DNA from 2 places in the Stenotrophomonas sp. 01N47 genome. Region 2 is predicted to be linked to the other one. Evidence: riboswitches for the same ligand, from Rfam matches in the RefSeq annotation. Region 2 holds a riboswitch; the other holds the start of a gene.
The links. Region 2 has a riboswitch for glycine ahead of gcvP (aminomethyl-transferring glycine dehydrogenase). Riboswitches for the same ligand answer to the same signal wherever they lie in the genome.
Positions count from the first base shown of each region.

Region 1: linked by a shared signal. The riboswitch ahead of AC1DKR_RS13875 (trimeric intracellular cation channel family protein) and the one ahead of gcvP (aminomethyl-transferring glycine dehydrogenase) in region 2 are both predicted to bind glycine.

Region 1 is NZ_JBFTQU010000006.1:68,181-80,036, forward strand. Features, by position in the region: gene AC1DKR_RS13840 (primosomal protein N') at 1-1,671, shown strand, start outside; gene AC1DKR_RS13845 (glutathione S-transferase family protein) at 1,784-2,404, opposite strand; gene AC1DKR_RS13850 (hypothetical protein) at 2,483-2,674, shown strand; gene AC1DKR_RS13855 (NYN domain-containing protein) at 2,732-3,526, opposite strand; gene AC1DKR_RS13860 (NAD(P)/FAD-dependent oxidoreductase) at 3,648-4,928, shown strand; gene AC1DKR_RS13865 (nuclear transport factor 2 family protein) at 5,031-5,456, opposite strand; gene AC1DKR_RS13870 (GIY-YIG nuclease family protein) at 5,529-5,786, opposite strand; glycine riboswitch at 5,827-5,916, shown strand; glycine riboswitch at 5,930-6,033, shown strand; gene AC1DKR_RS13875 (trimeric intracellular cation channel family protein) at 6,118-6,735, shown strand; gene AC1DKR_RS13880 (MdtA/MuxA family multidrug efflux RND transporter periplasmic adaptor subunit) at 7,023-8,189, shown strand; gene AC1DKR_RS13885 (multidrug efflux RND transporter permease subunit) at 8,186-11,317, shown strand; gene AC1DKR_RS13890 (efflux RND transporter permease subunit) at 11,314-11,856, shown strand, end outside.
Region 2 is NZ_JBFTQU010000004.1:78,684-90,539, reverse strand. Features, by position in the region: gene AC1DKR_RS08535 (phosphatase PAP2 family protein) at 1-220, shown strand, start outside; gene AC1DKR_RS08530 (phosphoethanolamine transferase) at 217-1,866, shown strand; gene AC1DKR_RS08525 (M2 family metallopeptidase) at 2,403-4,367, shown strand; gene AC1DKR_RS08520 (hypothetical protein) at 4,489-4,881, opposite strand; gene AC1DKR_RS08515 (siderophore-interacting protein) at 4,959-5,855, opposite strand; gene AC1DKR_RS08510 (multidrug effflux MFS transporter) at 5,997-7,223, opposite strand; glycine riboswitch at 7,523-7,625, shown strand; gene gcvP (aminomethyl-transferring glycine dehydrogenase) at 7,687-10,554, shown strand; gene AC1DKR_RS08500 (VOC family protein) at 10,645-11,055, opposite strand; gene AC1DKR_RS08495 (amino acid permease) at 11,159-11,856, opposite strand, start outside.

The sequences.
Region 1 (11,856 bases), on a different contig from region 2:
AGCCTGGGCAAGCGCGACCTGGCCGAGCGCATCGCCCTGAGCGTGGCGCCGCAGCACGCCCAGCCCCTGCCCGGCCCCACCCTCAATCCGGAGCAGGCCGAGGCCGTGGCCGCGATCACCGCCACCGAAAGCTTCCAGGCATTCCTGCTGGACGGGGTGACCGGCAGCGGCAAGACCGAGGTCTACCTGCAGGCGATCATCCATTGCCTGGCGCAGGGCAAGCAGGCCTTGGTGCTGGTGCCCGAGATCGGCCTGACCCCGCAGACCCTGGCACGCTTCCGCGGCCGTCTCGGCATTGCCGTGCACGCGCTGCACTCGGGGCTGACCGACAACGAGCGCGCGCGGGTCTGGGCCGCGGCCTCGCGCGGCGAAGCACGGGTGATCGTGGGTACGCGCTCGGCGGTGTTCATTCCGCTGCCGCAGCCCGGCCTGCTGATCGTGGACGAAGAGCATGACGGCAGCTACAAGCAACAGGATGGCATCCGCTACCACGCACGCGATTTCGCTCTGGTGCGGGCCAAGGCGCAGGGCGTTCCGGTACTGCTGGGCAGCGCCACGCCCTCATTGGAAACCCTGCACAACGCCTACGCCGGCCGCTATGCGCACCTGCGCCTGAAGCAGCGTGCCGGCGATGCCCGACCACCGCGCGTGCGCATCCTCGATGTCCGCAAGCGTCCGCTGCGCGATGGTCTTTCCGCCGACGTGCTGGCCGGCATCGGCGAACACCTGCAGCGTGGCCAGCAGGTGCTGGTGTTCAAGAACCGCCGCGGCTATGCACCGGTGCTGCTGTGCCACGACTGCGGCTGGACCGCACCCTGCAACCGCTGCGATGCACCGATGACCGTGCATGGCGGTGGCCGTCGCCTGCAATGCCACCACTGCGGTGCGCGGCAGCCGGCACCACTGGCCTGCCCCGCCTGTGGCAGCCTGGCGCTGCAGCCACAGGGCATCGGCACCGAGCGACTGGAAGAACACTTGGTCAGTGCCTTCGCCGATTTCCCGGTGGTGCGCATCGACCGTGGCACCACCGCCCGCCGCGATGCACTGGAGCAGCAGCTGGCCAAGCTTGGCAACGAGCCCGGCATCCTGGTCGGCACGCAGATCCTGGCCAAGGGCCACGACCTGCCCAAGCTGACGCTGGTGGTGGTGGTGGGCATCGACGAAGGCCTGTTCTCGGCCGATTTCCGCGCCAGCGAAAAACTGGCGCAGCAGCTGATCCAGGTAGCCGGCCGCGCCGGTCGCGCGCGCGATCCGGGTGAAGTGTGGCTGCAGACCCATCATCCGGGGCATCCGCTGCTGGAGACGCTGGTCAACGGTGGTTACCACCCGTTCGCGCAGGCCGAACTCAACCAGCGCCAGGCAGCCGGGTTCCCGCCCTTCGCGCACCTGGCATTGATGCGTGCCGAAGCGCAGCAGGTCGAGCACGCCAACGCGTTCCTGCTCGCTGCGCGGAAACTGCTGGGGGAACAGGACATGGTGGAGGCCTTCGGGCCGATGCCGGCGCCGATGCCAAGGCGTGCCGGCTACCAGCGCACGCAGTTGTTGTTGTCAGCGGCGCAGCGCCCCCCCCTGCACGGGGTGCTGGCACAGCTGGTGCCGCAGTTGTACGCGCTGCCGGAGGCACGCAAGGTGCGCTGGTCGCTGGATGTGGATCCGACGGATCTGTACTGAGGACAATGCGCTGGGGTCAGAGCCCACCCGCTGCCGGGTGGGATCCGGCCCCGATGGCTTGAGGTCGGATCCCCGCAGAAAAGGGCTCTGCCCCCGAACGTCGCGCCTTCGCTTACGTCATCGGTGACATCACGCCGCGCTGGTACGCCGGGCGTTCGCGCAGGCGTGCATACCACTCGGCCAGGTGCGGCAGGTCCGGGCGCTGGATCGGAAGTTCGAACCAGGCGTAGATCAACGAGCCCAGCGCGATGTCACCCATGGCGAACGTGTCGCCCGACAGCCACGGCTGCTTGGCCAGGGTTGCGTTGGGCAGCGCCAGGAAATCACCGGCGCGCACGATCGCCGCATTGATGCGCGCCTCATCGCGGTCGGCCGGTGCGGTGCGCATGATGCCCCAGATCAGTTCGGAGTACAGGGGCGCCATCCGCGAGGTGCTCCAGTCCATCCACTTCTCGGCCTGGGCGCGCTCCATCGGATCTTCGGCATACAGCGTGCCCAGCGAATAGCGCGCACTGAGGTAGCGCACGATGGTGTTCGACTCCCACAGCGGCAGGCCGTGGTCTTCGATCACCGGCACCAGGCCGTTCGGATTCATCGCCACGTACTCCGGCGACTGCGTGCCACCGTGGCTGCCACCCACTTCGATGGACTCGTACGGCAGGCCGATTTCCTCGGCGCACCACAGCACCTTGCGGACGTTGCTGGAATTGCGGCGGCCCCAGATCTTCAACATGCGGGTTTCCTTGCGTGCAGCAGTGCGCCGCGATGGCGCGGAGCCGCTACGATACGCCCATCCACAGGGAGAGACGACATGACCGCATGGGATGCAGTGAACTACACGCTTCTGGCAGCAGGACTGGTGATGCTGGTGCTCGGGTACCGGCGCTCGAACCGCAACATGCTGCTGTGCGCCGGCGTGTTGCTGCTGGCCTTCAATGGCGTTGAAGACTTCGCCAACGGATTTGCGGAAGGCTACGCCGGCTCCAGCGCACGTACGCTGTAGCCACACCATGTCTTCTGCAGTGCTGCGCGACCGGCACACGCTGGGCAACGCCCGGCGCTACCGGTTCTTCTTCGGCAGCGCGCGTACGTAGGAGGACTTACCGTCCTTCTTCAGTTCGAACAAACCGATCGCCGCCAGCAGGTCACTTAGTTTGCCGTAACCGTAGTTGCGCGGATCGAACGAGGCCTGGTTGCCGATCTGGCTGCCGACCGGGCCCAGGTGCGACCAGCCATCCTCGCCTTCTGCCGAGGACACCGCACGGCGCAGCATCTTCACCAGACGCGTATCGCTGCGCATCTCCGCCCCGCTCTTGCGTGGGCGCGCATCATCGCTGGTGGCCTGCTCGCTGGGCGCCTGTCCGTTCGATGATTGTTCGTTCGCTGCCTGCTCCACATCCTGCACGCTGGCGTGGGTCTGGCCCAACGCTTCGAGGTAGGTGAACTTCGAGCACGCGTTGACGAAGGGTTCCGGCGTTTTCTTTTCGCCGAAGCCATACACCTTCACGCCATCGGTCAGCAGGCGCATCACCATCGGGGTGAAGTCGGCATCGCTGGACACGATCGCGAAACCATCGAGGTTGCGCGCGTACAGCAGATCCATCGCGTCGATCACCATCGCCATGTCCGACGCGTTCTTGCCCTTGCTGTAGGCGAACTGCTGGATCGGGCGGATCGCGTACTCGTGCAGCACCGCCTCCCAGCCCTTCAGTCGTGGGCTCTTCCAGTTGCCGTAGGCACGGCGGACGTTGGCCACACCGTAGCGCGCGACCTCGGCCAGGACTTCGTCGATCTTCGAGGCCGGTGCATTGTCGGCGTCGATCAACAGGGCGATGCGCTTTTCCGGTTCGCTCATGGACTCCTCACGGGCAGTTGCCTGAACCCGAGTATCGCCGATCCCGATGCACGCTGACGTGACAAGGAGCGGCCGTGCGAAGATGCCAGGCACTTCCCCCATGCCCCCCTGGAGTGAGTCGATGAGTCGTGATCGCGTCCCCCACCTGGTCGTTGTCGGCGGCGGTTTCGCCGGCCTGTGGGCCACCCGTGCGCTGGCCCGCGAACGCATACGCATCACCCTGGTCGACCGTCGCAACCACCACCTGTTCCAGCCGCTGCTTTACCAGGTGGCCACCGCTGGGCTGTCCGCTCCGGATATCGCCGCACCGCTGCGCCACATCCTCGGCCACCAGCGCAACGTGGAGGTGCGGCTGGGCGAAGTGGTGGCCATCGACAAGCAGGCCCGCCAGGTGCGCATGGCCGATGGCAGCACGCTGGACTACGACAGCCTGCTGCTGGCCACAGGCGCCACCCACGCCTACTTCGGCCACGACGAATGGGCGGACGATGCGCCCGGCCTGAAGACCCTGGACGATGCCATCGCCCTGCGCCGCAAACTGCTGCTGGCGTTCGAACGCGCCGAAGCCGAACCGGACCCGGAAAAGAAGGCGGCATGGCTGAGCTTTGCCGTGGTGGGGGGGGGACCGACCGGGGTCGAGCTGGCCGGCACCCTCGCGGAAATCGCCCGGCATACGCTGCGCAATGAATTCCGCCACATCGATCCGGCCAGCGCCAAGGTGCGGCTGGTCGAGGCCGGTCCGCGCGTGCTGTCCACCTTCCCCGAAGTGCTTTCGCTGAAGGCACGCCGGCAGCTGGAAAAGCTGGGCGTGGAAGTGATGACCGGGACGCCGGTGAGCCACATCGATGGACAGGGCTTCAAGCTGGGCGACCAGTTCGTGCCCGCGCGCACCGTGGTCTGGGCCGCCGGCGTGGCCGCCTCACCGCTGGCGCGCACGCTGGACGTGCCGCTGGACCGCGCCGGTCGCGTGCAGGTGCAGCCCGACCTGACCCTGCCTGGTCACCCGGAACTGTTCGTGGCCGGCGATCTGGCCGCACTGAACCAGGCCAACGGCAAGCCGGTACCGGGCGTTGCGCCTGCCGCCAAGCAGATGGGCAAGTACGTGGCGGACGTGATTCGCGCGCGCCTGCATGGCAAGGCAGCACCCGGGCCGTTCAAGTACGCCGACTTCGGCAACCTGGCCACCATCGGCCGCATGGCCGCGATCGTGCACCTGGGCAAGCTGCAGCTGTCCGGCGTGCTGGCCTGGTGGTTCTGGCTGGCCGCGCACGTGTTCTTCCTGATCGGGTTCCGCAACCGCGTCGTGGTGCTGTTGAACTGGGCGGTGGCGTACTGGAGCTACCAGCGCAGCGCGCGGATCATCTTCGGCGACGACCGCGAAGACCGGCGACCGAAGCGGTAGGTACTGCCGTGGGTGACCTCTCGACCGACACAGTTGATCCACGCCATGCGTGGATGAATTTCTATGCAGGCTGCATGGAGCGCAGCCACGCATGGCGTGGCTCTACTTCGGCTTCGGGTACCACAGCGCGTTGACGATGACCCAGCGCTGCTCGAAGCGGCCCATGTGGAAGTAGTCGACGAACCACGGGGTTTCCAGCCGCACCGATGCGGCGTTGCCGGTCACGTCCAGCACCGTGCAGCGGCGATCCCATTGATCTTTCGGGGTCTTCAACGCGCCCTGCTTCGTCAACGCAACCAGCTCTTCCTTCGACATCCGGCGCAGGCCCAGGCGTTCGTCCGGTGTATCACCGAGCACCGCACGTTTGGCCAGGTCCGGATGCAGGGAACGGGCGACGCGCTGCGGGTCGGCCTCCAGCTGGCCATCCACGTAGTCATGGCAGGTGGCTTCGATGGCTGCGATCGTGGCGGCGTCGGCGGCAGGGCTTGCTGCTGCGGAAAGTGCGAACAACAGGGCAACGGTGGACATCCGGGTCTCCAGCGCTGAGGGCTGGGCGATCATGGCATGGCCGGATGCGCCCCATCCACGCATGGCGTGGATCTACTGCAACAGCCACGCCAGTTTGCGTTCGCGCGGCTGCCGCTTGAGCTCCCATTCGGCACGTGAGGCCGCTGCCCGGTCCGGGTACTCGCGCACCGCCAGGACCCGCAGTGGTGGCCGCGACCGGGTGTAGCGGGCCCCCTTGCCGGCCTGATGGGCAGCAAAACGGGCCTGCACGTCGGTGCTGATGCCGGCGTAATAGCTGCCGTCTCGGCATTCGAGCAGGTACAGGAACCACGGGCGGGAGGGCGAATCCATGGCCGGATTATGCCGTGCTGCACTGCAGCGGATATACTGGCGACCGAATGCAGGAGAGAGGCGCCGCGCTGGCGCCCGCCGAAGGCGCAGGCTCCCATGATCGCTCAGGCCGGTGGGCTGGAATCCCACCAACCATGCATTCGACTCGCCGAGCTGGAGAGAGGTCACCGGGCACGCCCGGGACGATCCGCCGAAGGGGCACGCGGCTCACGCCGCTGAACTCTCAGGCAAAAGGACAGCGGGAGCGGCACCGGTCATCGTCATCCCGTCATTGCGCAGGCAGTGGCGGTATGTGCGCATGGCCGGCCCCACCGCGCCCGGAGCCTGTCCCATGCTGCTGTCCATCATCTACCTGATCGCCATTTCCGCCGAAGCCATGACCGGCGCCCTGTCTGCCGGCCGCCGCCGCATGGACCTGTTCGGCGTGGTCATGATCGCCTGTGTCACCGCCCTCGGCGGCGGCTCGCTGCGCGACATCCTGCTTGGCCACTATCCGCTGGGCTGGGTGAAACACCCGGAGTACCTCGGTTTCACTGTGTGCGCCGCACTGATCGCCACCTGGGTGGCGCGCTGGATGCACCACTTCCGCCGCACCTTCCTGGTGCTCGATGGCCTGGGCCTGATCGCCTTCACCCTGATCGGCTGCTCGATCGCGCGCGAGGCCGGCCATGCACTGCCGATCGTGCTGATCGCCGGCATGCTCACCGGCGCCTTCGGCGGCGTGCTGCGCGACATCCTCTGCAACGAGGTGCCGTTGATCTTCCAGAAAGAGCTGTACGCCATCATCTCGCTGCTGACCGGTGCGGTGTATCTGCTGTTGCTGCACTGGGGCGTGGCCGATGCTACGGCGATCCTGTGCTGCCTGGGTGGTGGTTTCGCTGTGCGTCTGCTGGCCATCCACTACCGCTGGGAAATGCCCAAGTTCGTGTACCACGACGAAGTGCATTGATCGTTTGACGGTGGTGCCGGCCGCTGGCCGGCAGCACTGCGCACGCCTGCAGATTCCAGCAGGTTGCCAGCCGGCAGCCGGCATTTCTGGTTGGGTCGCATGACCAAGGTCACGCGGCGACGGCCCCCGTAAACCGCTACCATTAGCGCCCCGTCGCACGCGCGACGGCATCCAGCCACGCCGCGTCCGCGGCCCCGCCAGACAATCCCCCTCCCCCGCTGCCCGTGGCCCTTCGTGGTGCCGACGGGCCCGCATGACCCTGCGTGCGCGCAGGGCGCAGGATGCCCATGTCTGTCGCCGAAAATTCCCGCTCACGTCGTGCCCGCCTGTTGCTGGTCGTTGCCGGTCTTGCCCTTGTCGCTGGCCTGGCGTGGTGGCTGTGGCCGCGGGCCGAGGCGGGCAGTGGCGAAGCCGGCAGCGGCAAGACGGTGCCGGTACGCATCGCCCTTGCCAGCGCCGAGCCGCTGGTGCTGCGGATGAAGGCGGTCGGTACGGTCACTCCGCTGCACAGCGTGGTGGTGCGCAGCCGCGTGGACGGCGAACTGATGCGCCTGCATTTCCAGGAAGGTCAGCAGGTCAACGCCGGCGACCTGCTGGCACAGATCGATCCCCGCCCCTACCAAGTGAAGCTTGCGCACGCACAGGGTACGCAGCAGCAGAACATGGCCGAGCTGGAGAATGCCGAGCGCCAGCTGCAGCGCTACCGCGAACTGCAGCGACAGAACTACGTGTCGGCACAGGAACTGAGCGACCAGCAGAGCAAGGTGCGGCAGCTGCAGGGGCGCCGCCTCAGCGACCAGGCATCGGTGGACGAAGCACGCCTGCAGTTGCAGTACACGCGCATCATCGCCCCGGTCAGCGGCCGTGTCGGCCTGCGCCGGCTGGACGTAGGCAACCTGGTGCACGCCAGCGATACCGAAGGCCTGGTCACGCTGGCGCAGACGGCGCCGATCAGCGTGCTGTTCACCGTGCCCGAGCCGGAGCTTCCCGCCCTGCTCGATGCGGTGCAGGCGCAGCCGGCGCTGGCGGTGGAAAGCTGGGACCGCGAAGAACGACGGCAGCTCGCCAGCGGCACCCTGTCCAGCGTCGACAACCGCATCGATACCGCCACCGGCACGCTGAAGCTGCGCGCGCAGTTCGACAACACCGACCAGGCGCTGTTCCCCAACCAGTTCGTCAATGTGCGCCTGCAGCTGGGTGAGCATCCCGCGCTGCTGATTCCCGATGCTGCCGTGCAGTTCGGCAGCCAAGGCAACTACGTGCACATCGTCGACAAGGACAACAAGGCACAACGTCGCTCGGTGCTGCTCGGCCCGGCCGACGACGGACGCGTGGCGGTGCGTTCCGGCCTGGTGGCTGGTGACAAGGTGGTGATCGAAGGCATCGACGGGCTGGAAGACGGCACCGCGGTGGAGATCATCACCGAGGAGGCATCGACCAAGGCCGGCGCATGAACCTCTCGCGCGCCTTTATCCTGCGCCCGGTCGCCACCACCCTGCTGATGGTGGCGCTGCTGCTGTCCGGGGTACTGGCCTATCGCCTGCTGCCGGTGGCGGCGCTGCCGCAGGTCGACTACCCGATCATCCAGATCACCACGCTGTACCCCGGTGCCAGCCCCGAGCTGACCACGCGCACCATCACCGCGCCGCTGGAGCGCCAGCTCGGGCAGATTCCCGGCCTGAAACAGCTGTCGTCCACCAGTTCCGGTGGTGCCTCGGTGATCACCCTGCAGTTCGGCCTGGAGGTGTCGCTGGGTGTGGCCGAACAGGACGTGCAGGCGGCAATCAACGCGGCCGGCAGCTTCCTGCCCGGTGATCTGCCGGTGCCGCCGGTGTACCGCAAGGTCAATCCGGCCGACACGCCGATCCTGACGCTGGCGGTGACTTCGCAAGGCCTGTCGCTGCCGCAGGTGCACGATCTGGTCGACACCCGCATCGCCCAGCGGTTGGCACAGCTGCCGGGGGTGGGCCTTGTCAGCCTGGCCGGTGGCCAGCGCCCCGCCGTGCGCATCCAGGTCAATCCGGGCGCACTGGCCGCCAACAACCTGGGCATGGACCACATCCGCACCGCGATCGCCGCAGCCAACGTCAATCTGCCCAAGGGTAGCTTCGATGGCCCGATCCGCGCGGTGATGCTCGATGCCAACGACCAGATGCGCAGCGTGGCCGAATACCGCGCACTGGTGCTGGCCTGGCGCGAGGGCGCACCGCTGCGGCTGGGCGATGTGGCGACCATCACCGATGGTGCCGAGAACCGCCAGCTGGCGGCATGGAGCGGCACCACCCCGGCGGTGCTGGTGAACATCCAGCGGCAGCCCGGCGCGAACGTCATCGCCGTAGTCGAACAGGTGCGTGCCTTGCTGCCGCAGCTGCAGGCCACGCTGCCGGCCGGCGTGCAGATGACCGTGCTCAGCGACCGCACCGAATCGATCCGTGCTTCCGTGCGCGGCGTACAGAAGGAACTGGTGCTGGCCATCGCGCTGGTGGTGCTGGTCACCTGGGTGTTCCTGCGCAACCTGCCGGCCACGCTGATTCCCAGCGTGGCGGTGCCGCTGTCGCTGATCGGTACGTTCGCGGTGATGCTGCTGGCCGGCTATTCGCTCAACAACCTCACGCTGATGGCGCTGACCATTGCCACCGGTTTCGTGGTGGACGATGCAATCGTGATGCTGGAGAACATCGCCCGCCACCTGGAAGACGGCGAGAGCCCGCGCGAGGCGGCGCTGAAGGGAGCCAGCGAGATTGGCTTCACCCTGGTGTCGCTGACGGTCTCGTTGATCGCCGTGCTGATCCCACTGCTGTTCATGGCCGGCCTGGTGGGCGCGCTGTTCCATGAGTTCGCAGTGACGCTGGCGGTGGCCATCGGCATCTCGCTGCTGGTGTCGCTGACCTTGACGCCGATGCTGTGTGCGCGCTTCCTGAAACCACATGCCAAAGGGTCAGAGCCCCACGGGGATCTGACCCCGCCCGGGTCGGATCCGGTCAGGGCTCCGACCCCGAAGCGCGACGTGTTCGATCGCATCATTGCCCTGTACGACCGGCAGCTGCGCTGGGTGCTGCAGCGCCAGCCACTGATGCTGCTGGCGACCGTGGGCACGCTTGCGCTGACGGTGGCGCTGTATTTCGCCGTGCCCAAGGGCTTCTTCCCGGTGCAGGATGCCGGCCTGGTGCAGGGCATCAGCGAAGCCCCGCAGGCGATCTCGTTCCAGGCCATGCGCGAGCGCCAGCTTGCCCTGGCCACGGCCATCGAACAGGACCCAGCCGTGGCCAGCCTGTCTTCCTACATCGGCGTGGACGGCAACAATGCCGCCCTCAATACCGGCCGCCTGCTGATCGAACTGAAGCCACACGGCGAGCGCGAGAACGCCGACGTGGTGATGGCGCGGCTGCAGCAGCGCGTGGCCAGGATTCCCGGCATCACCCTGTATCTGCAACCGGTGCAGGAGCTGGGCATCGAAGACCGCATCAGCCGCAACCAGTACCAGTTCACCCTGACCACGCCGGACCTGCAGACGCTGGAAACCTGGACACCGAAGCTGCTGCACGCGCTTCGCCAGTCGCCCGCGCTGCGCGATGTGGCCAGCGACCTGCAGATGCAGGGCCGACAGGCCAGGGTGAGCATCGACCGCGATGCCGCCGCACGCTTGGGCGTAAGCGTGGAAGCGGTGGCCGACGCACTGTACGACGCCTACGGGCAACGGCAGATCTCCACCATCTTCACCCAGGCCAGCCAGTACCGGGTGGTGCTGGAGGCCGATCCGGCACGACAACCGGGGCCGGAGGCGATCAGCGGCCTGCGCGTGCGCAGCAGCAACGGCCAGACCGTGCCGCTGGGTGCAGTGGCGCGCGTCGAGCAGGGGCCGACGGCACTGCTGCGCAACCATGTCGGCCAGTTCCCGGCGGCCACGCTGTCGTTCAACCTTGCGCCCGGCGCATCGCTGGGTGAAGCGGTGGATGCGGTGCATGCTGCGCAGGCGCAGGTGGCATTGCCGCAGAGCATCGAGCTGCGCCTGCAGGGTGCGGCGGCGGCCTTCAGCAGCTCGCTGTCGAGCACGCTGTGGCTGATCCTTGCCGCCGTGGTGGTGATGTACATCGTGCTGGGCGTGCTCTACGAGAGCTTCATCCACCCCATCACCATTCTTTCCACCCTGCCCTCGGCGACCGTGGGCGCCCTGGCCGCGTTGTGGGTGAGCGGCCGCAGCCTGGACCTGATCGCAGTGATCGGCATCGTGCTGCTGATCGGCCTGGTGAAGAAGAACGCAATCATGATGATCGACTTCGCCTTGGACGCGCAGCGCACGCGCGGCATGATTCCGCGTGAAGCGATCCACCAGGCAGCGCTGCTTCGCTTCCGGCCGATCCTGATGACCACCCTTGCCGCGCTGTTCGGTGCGGTACCGCTGATGCTGGCCAGCGGCTCGGGCGCCGAGCTGCGGCAGCCGCTGGGCTGGGTGATGGTGGGCGGCCTGATGGTCAGCCAGGTGTTGACGCTGTTCACCACGCCGGTGATCTACCTGGCCTTCGACCGTCTGCAGCGTCGCCGCGCGGCGGTACCCGCAACAGCAGAGGAGGCCAGCGCATGACCCCTGTGGCACGCCTGGCACAGGCCTGCGTGCAGCGTCCGGTGGCGACCCTCCTGCTGGCGGTGGCGCTGGTACTGGCCGGCCTGCTGGCGCTGCGCCTGCTGCCGGTGGCACCGCTGCCCCAGGTCGACTATCCCGCCATTGAAGTCAGTGCCAGCCTGCCCGGCGCCTCGCCCGAATCGATGGCGGCCACCGTCGCCACGCCGCTGGAGCGTGCGCTGGGCAGTCTGCCCGGCATCTCGCGCATCGACTCGGCCAGCACCCAGGGGCAGACCGAGATCGAATTGAAGTTCGTGCTCGGCCGCGACATCGACGAGGCCGCGCGCGAAGTGCAGGCCGCGATCAACCTCGCCCGCGGCCAGCTGCCCAGCGGCATGCCGGGCATGCCGCAGTACCGCAAGGTCAACCCGTCGCAGGCGCCGATCCTGGCGCTGGCGTTGACCTCCGATACGCTCTCGCCGGGCCAGCTGTACGACCTGGGTTCGACCGTGCTGGCGCAGAAGCTGTCGCAGGTACCCGGCGTGGGCGAAGTGCAGGTG
Region 2 (11,856 bases):
CTTCTTCGCGCTGCTGTGGCGCCCCGCCTGGCGTTGGGCTGGGCTGTGGATCGGCCTCGGCAGCGGCCTGGTGTTCGGCATCGGCCAACAGCTGCGCGGCGCCCACTTCCTTTCGCATGACGTTGCCACCGCCTTGATCTGTTGGCTGCTGTCGCTGGGCCTGTACCTGATGGTCCGCCGCCAGTTGGATCGCTCGGCCCGCCAGGAGGCGATTGCATGAACGCATCGGTCCAACGCTCCTTCCGTCTGCCCACGCTGGCCAACATCCGCGCATGGCGGCCACAGCTGTCCACCGAAGCGTTGATCGTGCTGACCAGCCTGTTCTTCGCTGTGGCCGGCAATGGCCTGTTCTGGCACAGCGCCATGGCCAGCCATCCGGGCAGCCTGCGCTATGCACTTTCACTGCTGTTGCTGCTGCTGGGCGCGCACGGTGTGCTGCTGGGCATCCTTGTGTGGCGCTGGAATGCCAAGGTGGTGATCAGCGTGCTGCTGCTGGTCACCGCGTTTGCCGCGCACTACATGAGCCGTTACCACATCTATCTGGATGCGGACATGCTGCGCAACGTGCTGGCTACCGACCCCAAGGAAAGCCGCGAACTCATGACGGTGTCGCTGCTGTGGCCGGTCCTGCTGCTGGCTGTGTTGCCGATGGTGGTGCTGTGGCGCGTTGACCTGCGCCGCCGCAGCTGGGGCCGCAGCCTGCTGTGGCGCATCGGCTTCCTGCTGGTCGCTGCGGTCACCGTACTCGGTGGCGCGCTGGTGTCCTTCCAGGATGTGTCGGCGCTGATGCGCAACCAGCGCGAAGTGCGCTACCTGGCCACGCCGGCCAATGTGCTGCTGGGGCTGCCGCGTGCCCTGCGCGGCGACAACCCGGTGCAACGCGCGCCGAAGCTGCCGATCGGTACCGATGCCAAGGCGACCCCGCGCGCAGCGACCAGCAAGCCTCGCCTGCTGGTGATCGTGATGGGCGAAACGGTGCGCGCACAGAACTGGGGCCTGAATGGTGGCCGCAATACCACGCCGGAGCTGGCCCAGGCGGCGGTGGTCAATTTCCCGGACATGCACTCCTGCGGTACCAGCACCGAGGTCTCGCTGCCCTGCCTGTTCTCGCCATGGGGACGCCACGAGTACGACGAGAAGAAGATCCGTGCGCACCAGTCGCTGCTGCATGTACTGAACCGCGCGGGCATCGCGCCGCTGTGGCGCGACAACCAGTCCGGTTGCAAGGGCGTATGCGAGGGCCTGGACTTCCAGTCGCTGTCGGACGCGACCACGCCGGGGCTGTGTGCCGATGGCCGTTGCATGGACGAGATCCTGCTGCAGGACCTGGCGACGCAGGTGCGTGCGCGCCCGGGCGACCGGGTGGTGGTGCTGCACCAGCTGGGCAACCATGGCCCGGCCTATTTCGAGCGCTACCCGGCCGCCTTCCGCCGCTTCACCCCGACCTGTGACACCCAGGACATTGGTCGCTGCTCGCGCGAAGAGATCACCAACAGTTACGACAACGCCGTGCTGTACACCGATCATTTCCTGAGCAAGACCATCGGCACGCTGCAGGGCCTGCAGGACTACGACACGGCGATGATCTACCTGTCCGACCACGGCGAATCGCTAGGCGAAAAGGGCCTGTACCTGCACGGTGTGCCGTACGCGATCGCACCGGCCGAGCAGACCCGGGTGCCGATGACGATGTGGTTCTCGCCGGGTTTCGCCAGCAGCCGTGGACTGGACCTGCAGTGCGTGCGCAAGCGCTCGGCCAGCTACACCGACCACGACAACCTGTTCCCGTCGGTGCTGGGGCTGATGCAGGTGAAGACCTCGCTGTACGAGCGGGATCGCGACCTGTTCGCCAACTGCGAGAGTTAGGGTTGTTCGGCAGGGCTTGCAGCCCTGCACCTGCAGAGGCAACGGCAACGGCCGAAGCAACAGCAACAGCGGGGTTCCTGTGGGTAGGCGGGGTGGGTCCGGTTGCGGGGGACGCCGTAAATCCGTCCATGGAGGCTCGGTCGCGCCATCCATGGCGCTCACGCCCCCGCAACCGGACCCACCCCGCCTTCGACAGATTTCCGCTGCTGTTGGTGGGTGCCGACCGTTGGTCGGCACGGGGTCGGATCCGAATTTGAGTCTCGATTTCTGACAGATCTCATCCACGCATGGCGTGGATCTACTGCCATCACCGAATTGCGTCTGGGGCAGAGCCCCCTGAGTCAGGGGGCGGCCGCGAAGCGGCGGGGGTCTGGGAGCTGGTAAGTGGGGCCCACGTTTCGCGCAGCGAAGCGTGGGAGCGACAGCGCGCATGCGATGTCGCGGTCCCTGGGCGCCGCCCGGCCGACTTCCGCCACTTGCGGTGGCAACGCCTGCCCACTAGCCTTCGGCGGTCGTTCACCACCCAAGGATCGCCCGTGAAACACCGTCATCTCCTGCTGGCCGCGGCAGTCGCCGCCGCTACGCTGGCCCTGGCCGCCTGCAAGAAGGAAGCTGCCCCAGGCACCGATACCGCCAGCAGCAGCGCACCGGCCGGCGAAACCGCCGACCAGTTCGTGGCCCGCATCAATGCCGAATTCAAGGCGGCCTACCCGGAGATGACCTCGGCGCAGTGGCTGTCCTCCACCTACATCAACAGCGATTCAGAGCGCATCGCAGCCAAGGCCAACGAGCGTTCGCTGACCCAGCTCAACAGCTGGATCGAGCAGGCCGGCAAGTTCGATGGCAAGCCGATGAGCGAAGACAGCAAGCGCGCGATCCACCTGCTGAAGCTGATGTCGTCGATGCCGGCGCCGCGCGACCCGGCCAAGCTGGCCGAACTGACCCAGATCGCCACCCGCATGGAAGGCAGCTACGGCGCAGGCAAGTACTGCACCGACGCCAACGATCCCAACTCCTGCCGCCAGCTGGGCGAACTGGAGCAGGTGCTGGCGCGCAGCCGCGACTATGACCAGCAGCTCGATGCCTGGCAGGGCTGGCACAGCACCACCAAGAGCATGCGCGGTGATTACCAGAAGTTCGTCGGCCTGGTGAATGAAGGTGCCAAGGGCATGGGCTTCACCGATGCCGGGCAGATGTGGCGCAGTGGCTATGACATGCCGCCGGAGCAGATCGGACCGGAAACCGATCGCCTGTGGGAACAGGTCAAGCCGATGTACGAGCAGCTGCACTGCTATGCGCGCGGCAAGCTGGACAAGACCTATGGCAAGGACAAGGCCGAGGTGGGCAACGGCCTGATCGCCGCGCACCTGATGGGCAACATGTGGCAGCAGGACTGGTCCAACCTGTGGGACCAGCTGGAACCGTACCCGGGCGCTGGCAGCCTGGACATCACCGCGGCGCTGGAGAAGCAGTACCAGACCAACCTGAGCGCGGCGCTGGCCAAGGCCGGCAAGGATGCGAACGTGGCCGCGCAGTACAAGGCGCAGCGCGAGGCCGAACTGCGCACCGCCAAGCAGATGACCGAGCGTGCACAGGACTTCTACGTATCGCTGGGCATGCCGTCGTTGCCGCAGTCGTACTGGGACAAGACCCAGTTCATCAAGCCCGATGACCGCGACGTGGTCTGCCACGCCAGTGCGTGGGACATGAACATGGAAGGCGATGTGCGCACCAAGATGTGCATCAAGCCCAACGAAGAGAACTTCACCACCATCTACCACGAACTGGGCCACATCTATTACGACCTGGCCTACAACCCGCTGCCGCCGCTGTTCCAGGGCGGTGCCAACGATGGCTTCCATGAAGCGATCGGCGACACCATCGTGCTGGCGATGACGCCGAAGTACCTCAGCTCGATCGGGCTGGTCGACGCGCCGACCGAGAGCCGCGAAGCGGTCATCAACAACCAGATGCGCATGGCGCTGTCGGGTGTGTCGTTCCTGCCGTTCGGCCTGATGATCGACCGCTGGCGCTGGGGCGTGTTCGATGGTTCGATCACCGCGGACAACTACAACAAGGCCTGGTGGGACCTGAAGGCCAAGTACCAGGGCGTGGCACCGGCCAGCGCCCGTGGCGAGGAGTTCTTTGATCCGGGTGCCAAGTACCACGTGCCGGGCAACACCCCGTACACCCGCTACTTCCTGGCGCGCATCCTGCAGTTCCAGTTCTACAAGGGCCTGTGCGATGCCTCCGGCTTCAAGGGCCCGCTGCACGAGTGCACCTTCTACGGCAACAAGGAAGCCGGCCAGAAGTACTGGGCGATGCTGAGCAAGGGCGCCAGCCAGCCGTGGCAGGCCACGCTGAAGGAACTGACCGGCTCGGACAAGCTCGATGCCGGCCCGATGATCGAGTACTTCAGCCCGGTCAACGCCTGGTTGAAACAGCAGAACGAAGGCCAGATGTGCGGTTGGCAGGCCAGCGCGGCACCGGCGGCGAAATGAAAAAAGGGCGGATCCGCGAGGATCCGCCCTTTTCCGTTTCGGTAGCGCCGGGCCATGCCCGGCGAGCGCAGCCGCGTAATGAAAAGCCGCCGGGCATGGCCCGGCGCTACCGCGATGACGATCAGTTGCTCTTCTTCGCCGCCAGCTGCGCGGCCAGCGCGGCCTTGAATTCCTCGAAGGTCTGCCCCTTCTCGTTGGCTTCGGCCTGCGCCGCATCGCGCAGCGCATCCGAATAGATCAAACGCACCGGTGTGCCCTGCCGTTCGTGCAGTTCACCGGCCTGCATGATCAGCGCCAGCACCTGGGCGGCACTTTCGCTCTGGCCGGCGATGCGGCCATCCATGCCCAGCACCCATTCGCCATCGCGGCGGACGACGCCGGCCAGCAGCGTGCGCTGCGTGTCGCGCAGTTCGGCATGCGGCTCGACGGGCGAGGCGGTGGCGGCGGCCTTGTTGGCAGCCTGCTGTTCCTGGCGACGGCGCTGGTCGCGGCGGGATTTGGAAGAGGTCGACATCAGTGGGGCTTGCATTGCGGGGGCGCAAGGATAACCCACACCCCCTGCATGCCGGTTCACGCCGGTGCGGTAGCGGCTCAGTCCAGCACCCGCCCCTTCCGCCAGTACCCCATGAAGGTGATCGCGCGGCGATCCAGGCCACAGTCCTTCAGAAGATACCGGCGGATCGCCATCACCGCGCCGGCCTCGCCCGCTACCCAGGCATACAGCGCGCCCTCCGCGCTGGTGTCAGCCTGCTCCCACAGGATCTGCGCGTCGACGTCGATGTCGTCCAGTTCGGCGGCCTCGGCCATGGTCGAGGCCGCCGCCAGCCGCGCCTGCGCCGCCTGCAGCAACCGCTGCCCATGGGCCTGCTGCCCGCGTGGCAACCACACCAGTTCGGCCGTGGCCGGGGCCTTCAATGGCACCGCATCACCGGCCTGGGCGATCTCCAGCAGGGCCAGCGTGCGCGGCGGATCGGCCAGCCCGGCCAGTTCCTCGAGGATGCCGGCCACCGCCGGCAATGCGGTCTCATCGGCCACCAGCAGCACCTGGCCTACCCCGGCTGGCGGCTTCCATTCCCAGCCCTCGCTGCTGTCCGCACAGTCGGCATCGGGGGCCAGCAGCACCACGCGGTCGCCCGGCCGTGCATGCGTGGCCCAGCGCGAGGCCGGTCCGGTCTGGCCATGCAGCACGAAGTCGACGTCGACCTCGCACTCGCCGGCACGCAGCTGGCGGAGGGTAAAGGTGCGCATCGGCGGCCGCGCCTCATCGGGCAGTGCCCGGTAACGGGCATACCAGTCTTCGCCGCCGGGCACGTCCGGCGCGTCCTGGCCGGGCAAGGGGAAAAACACCTTGATACGCTGGTCCGGGCCTTCGGTCTTCATGCGCGCCACGTCGGCGCCGGTGAACACCATGCGGTCCAGGGAAGGAGAAATAACGCGGCGCTCCTTCAGCGCCACCTCGAACAGGCGGTAGGTCTGCTGCGCAGCCATGCGGGTACCTCATGCGACGACATCGGAATGGCTGGCTGCCGTGCACCCACGAACCGGCTCGCTGGAAACCCCAGCCTACTCCCTGCCCGCAGCGCCACAACGGATCCGCGCGTGATGACGCGCCCTACCCCTGCGCGACGCTCAATGCGCCGTGCCGGCTGCCTCTGATGCGCGCTCGCGCTGGTGCTCCCAGTACCAGAACACGAAGCCAGCCGCGAAGAAGCCCGCCTGTCCCAGTGCCAGGTGCAGCGGGTTGTTGTGCAGCAGCGGCGAAACCACGCCAGCCACCACGGTGCTGATCATCAGCTGCACGAACGCCTGCAGCGACGACGCCAGGCCGCGCTGCAGCGGATACATGTCCAGCACCGCCAGCGCCAGGATCGGGAAGATCAGCGCCATGCCCATGCCGCCAAGGAAGATCGGCATCACCGCCCACGGCAGCGCGAACTGCGGCGCCAGGGTGACGTAGCCGATGTTCAGCACGGCAGAGACCGCACACAGGGTGAATCCGAGCGCGACCTGCCGGGTCGGTGTGCTGTGCCCGGCCATGCGCCCGGACAGGAACGAACCGGTGGTCATGCCGCCGATGGTGGGAATGAACAACCACGCAAAGCCACCTTCACCCAGATGCAGGTGCTGCATCACGATGGCCGGCGCCGAGGAGATGTACAGGAAGATGCCGCCGAACCCGATGCTGCCGGCCAGGGCCAGGCGCAGGAACCGCGGATTGAAGCCGATGCGCACGTAATCGCGCAGCAACGTGCGTGGCGACAGGGCGATCCGCGCCTCCACCGGATGGGTTTCCGGCAGGAAGCGCGCGGTGGCCGCCAGCAGCACCAGCGCGAATACCACCAGGAACCAGAAGATCAGCGGCCAGCCGGCACCGCTGAGCAGGATCCAGCCACCGATGATCGGCGCGATGGCCGGGGCGATACCAAACAGCATCGACACCTGGCTCATCAGCCGCTGCGCGTCGTGGCCGTGGTACAGATCGCGGATCACCGCGCGGCCGACGATCATGCCCACGCCGGCCGACAGGCCCTGCAGTGCGCGGAACGCCAGCAGCGTGGTCAGGTCGGTAGACAACGCACAGCCCACCGAGGCGCCGACGAAGATCACCAGGCCGCCGAGGATCACCCGCTTGCGCCCCCACGCATCGGACAGCGGGCCATGGGCCAGGCTCATCAGGCCGTAGAACAGCAGGTAGACGCTGATGGTCTGCTGCACCGCCACCTCGTCCACCGCCAGGCGCTGGGCCAGCTGCGGAAACGCAGGAAAGATGGTGTCGATCGAGAACGGACCGAACATGGCCAGGCCAGCGAGCAACAGGGCCATGCGGCGGGTGGAAGGAGCAACGGCGGCGGTCATCGGGCAAGCGTCCGGCAGGGCCATGCATGACACGCACGGCGGGCGCCGATCCCCTGCAGCAGGGACGGCGCCAGATGAATACGAGAATCCCACCATCATAGGTGGGGAATGCGCGCGATGCCATGCACGGATGCACAGAACGCACGCCCGGGCCATCGGCCATTCAGCCCCGTGAGGCCCGCCCGGGCCACCGTCAGGCGCCGGCAACGAGCTATAATCGGCGGGCAACACGGTGGGAGAAGCAGGTCACCGCTGCCGAAGGCGCAACGCCCGTAATCGCTCAGGCCCGATACCACCCGTAACAGAACTCTGGAGAGACCGGTTCGATCCGGCGCCGAAGGGGCACGAAGCTGCGGTTTTCCGCGCTTTTAAACTCTCAGGCAAAAGGACAGAGGGGCGCCCGCAGACCGCCGACCGGCGGCTTGTGCCCGTGCGTGTGCCCTTTCCTGACGGATCCTTCGCCATGTCCCAGAACACCCCTTCCCTGCGTGAGCTCGAGCACCATTCGGCGTTCGTCGAGCGCCACATCGGCCCCAACGATGCCGAGATCGCGCAGATGCTCGGCGTCATCGGCCACGCATCGCTGGATGCGATGACCGATGCCATCGTGCCGGCCAAGATCAAGTCGCCGGCACCGCTGGCGCTGCCGGAGTCGATCACCGAAGTGCAGGCGCTGGCGAAGATCCGCGCGATCGCCGACAAGAACACCGTGCTGCGGAGCTTCATCGGCCAGGGCTACTACGGTACCCACACGCCGAACGTGATCCTGCGCAACATCCTGGAAAACCCGGCCTGGTACACCGCCTACACCCCGTACCAGGCGGAAATCTCGCAGGGCCGCATGGAAGCGCTGATCAACTTCCAGACCCTGTGCGCAGACCTGACCGGCATGGAAATCGCCAACGCCTCGCTGCTGGACGAAGCCACGGCCGCCGCTGAAGCGATGACCCTGGCCAAGCGCTCGGCCAAGTCGAAGTCGGACACCTTCTTCGTGCACGACGCCGTGCACCCGCAGACGCTGGAACTGCTGCGCACCCGCGCCGAGCCCATGGGCATCGTGCTGCGCGTGGGCACCCCGGCCGAAGCGCTGGAAGCGGAAGCCTTCGGCCTGCTGCTGCAGTACCCGGACACCTTCGGCCAGGTGGGCGACTACAAGGCACTGGTCGATGCCGTGCACGCGCGCGGCGGCCTGGTGGCCGTGGCCACCGACCTGCTGGCACTGACCCTGCTGGCGGCCCCGGGCGAATGGGGTGCGGACATCGTGGTCGGCAACAGCCAGCGTTTCGGCGTGCCGTTCGGCTTCGGTGGCCCGCATGCTGCGTTCATGGCCTGCCGTGACGCCTACAAGCGTTCGATGCCGGGCCGCTTGATCGGCGTCTCGATCGACGCACAGGGCAACCCGGCCTACCGCCTGACCCTGCAGACCCGCGAACAGCACATCCGCCGCGAGAAGGCCACCTCCAACATCTGCACCGCACAGGTGCTGCTGGCGGTGATGGCCTCGATGTATGCGGTCTACCACGGTCCGGAAGGCCTGACCCGCATCGCCCGCCGCACCCATCGCCTGGCCGCCATCCTGGCCAGCGCGCTGCGCACTGCCGGTGTGCAGGTCGGTGCCGACTTCTTCGACACGCTGCACGTCACCGGTGTCGACGCCGGCGCGATCCATGCCAAGGCCCGTGCCGCCGGCTACAACCTGCGTGCGATCGACAGCAGTTCGGTCGGCGTCAGCCTGGACGAGACCGCCACCCGCGCCGACATCGTCGCCGTAGGCGCGCTGTTCGGTGCCACCGTTGATGTGGACGCGCTTGATGCCAGCACCGCCGATGCGCTGCCGGCCGGCCTGCTGCGCCAGTCCGCGTTCCTGACCCACCCGGTGTTCAACACCCACCACAGCGAGCACGAACTGCTGCGCTACCTGCGTTCGCTGGCCGACAAGGACCTGGCGATGGACCGCACGATGATCCCGCTGGGCTCGTGCACCATGAAGCTCAACGCCACCGCCGAAATGATTCCGGTGACCTGGCCGGAGTTCTCGCAGATCCACCCGCTGGTGCCGGCCGAGCAGGCGCTGGGCTACAAGGAACTGATCGATTCGCTGGAAGCGATGCTGGTCGAGTGCACCGGCTACGACGCCGTCAGCCTGCAGCCGAACTCCGGTGCGCAGGGCGAATACGCCGGCCTGCTGGCGATCCGCGCCTACCACCGCTCGCGTGGCGAAGATCACCGTGACATCTGCCTTATCCCGGATTCGGCGCATGGCACCAACCCGGCCTCGGCGCAGATGTGCGGCATGAAGGTCGTGGTCACCAAGACCGATGCCAACGGCAACGTCGACGTCGAAGACATCCGCCTCAACGCCGAGAAGTACAGCGACCGCCTGGCCGCGATCATGATGACCTACCCGTCCACGCACGGCGTGTTCGAGGAAGAGGTGGTGGAGATCTGCGAGATCATCCACAAGCATGGCGGCCAGGTGTACACCGACGGGGCCAACATGAACGCCCTGGTCGGCGTGGCCAAGCCGGGCAAGTGGGGTTCGGACGTTTCGCACCTGAACCTGCACAAGACCTTCTGCATCCCGCACGGCGGCGGCGGCCCGGGCGTTGGCCCGTGTGCGGTCAAGTCGCACCTTGCCCCGTTCCTGCCGGGCAAGCTGGGTGACAACGGTCCGGTCGGCATGGTCAGCGCCGCCAGCTTCGGCAGCGCCTCGATCCTGCCGATCAGCTGGATGTACATCGCGATGATGGGCACCGAGGGCCTGCGCAAGGCCACCCAGGTCGCCCAGCTCAACGCCAACTACATCGCCAAGCGCCTGGCCCCGCACTTCAAGACCCTGTACACCGGTCGCAACGGCCTGGTCGCGCACGAGTGCATCCTGGACGTGCGTCCGCTGGAGAAGACCAGCGGCATCGGTGCCGAAGACGTGGCCAAGCGCCTGATCGACTTCGGCTTCCATGCTCCGACCCTGAGCTTCCCGGTGGCCGGCACGCTGATGGTCGAACCGACCGAAAGCGAATCGCTGCACGAGCTGGACCGCTTCATCGACGCGATGATCCAGATCCGCGAAGAGATCACCGCGATCGAAGACGGCCGCCTGGACCGCGAGGACAACCCGCTGAAGAACGCCCCGCACACGGCCACGGCCGTGACCGCCAGCGAGTGGACCCACGCCTACCCGCGCGAGCTGGCCGCCTTCCCGCTGCCGAGCCTGAAGCTGCAGAAGTACTGGCCGCCGGTAGCCCGCGTCGACAACGTGTACGGCGACAAGAACGTGATGTGTGCCTGCATCCCGGTCGATGCCTACAAGGATGATGAAGTCGAGGCGTAAGCCATCGCGGCATCGGAAATGAGAACGGCCCGCGCAAGCGGGCCGTTCTCGTTTTCCAGTAGATCCACGCCATGCGTGGATGCTTTGCCGTCATGGGTCGGGCATCTGCCCCAGGCTCAACTGCCACGACACGCCGAAGCGGTCCTGCACCCAGCCGTAGCGGCTGCTGAAATCCTGCTCGCCCACCGGCATCAGCCAGTGCCCGCCGTCACCCAGCACGCGCGCGGCACGCTCGAATGATTCGGCGCCGGAACACTCGACGAACAGCGACATCGAGGGCGTGAAGGTGAAGTCGTGCACATCCAGGCTGTCAAAGCACAGGTAGTGGGTGCCGCCGAGCAGGAAAATGGCCTGGCGGACCTGCCCGGGCGCGCCCGGGCCCGCCCCGTCCGGGTGGCGCTGCAGGGCCAGCAGGCGGAATTCGGCGAAGGCTTCGGCGTACAGGGCCAGCGCCGCTTCGGCCTGGCCGGTGAACATCAGGAAGGGACGGCTGCGCAGCATGCGGTGCTCCCGTTCGTCGGGCCGGTGATGGCCCACCCGATCAGGATGGCACGGCGGATGTGCAGCCCCCGTGGTAGTGCCGGCCGCTGGCCGGCAACGCCGATCAGGCCTCGCGCATGCGCCGGGCGATGGCGCTGCTGGCCGCGATGGTCGCCGTCAGCGCCACCATCGACAGGAACTGCAGGCGCGTATGCGCTTCACTCAGCAGCAGGCCGAAGATCAGCGCCAGGATCGCCAGCGCACAGACGGTCAGCCACGGGAAGCCCGCCATGCGGAACGGCAGGCGCGTGCCCAGGCGGTCGGCGCGACGGCGCAGCACCAGCTGCGAGACCAGCGACAACGTCCACACCAACAGGCAGGTGGAGCCGACGATGTTCAGCAGCACCGGCAACACCTTGTCCGGGAACAGCAGTTCCATGATGGTGGCAGCAAAGCCGAACAGGACGCTGGCCAGCACCGCGATCACCGGCACCTGGCGCGGATCGGTCCAGCCCAGCACGGCCGGCGCTTCGCGGCGTTGCGCCAGCGAATACATCATGCGCGAGGCGCCGTAGAGGTTGGCATTGAGCGCTGACAGCAGGGCGATCACCGCGATCAGGGTGATGGCGGTGGCCGCACCCGGAATATTGGCGACATCGAGAACCGCGGCAAACGGCGACTTCAGCGCTTCGCTCGTCCACGGCACCACGGCGATGATCACGCTCAGCGAACCGATGTAGAACACCAGGATGCGCCAGGCCACGGTGCGGATGGCACGGGCGATGCTGCGCTCGGGGTCTTCGGTCTCCGCCGCAGCGACGG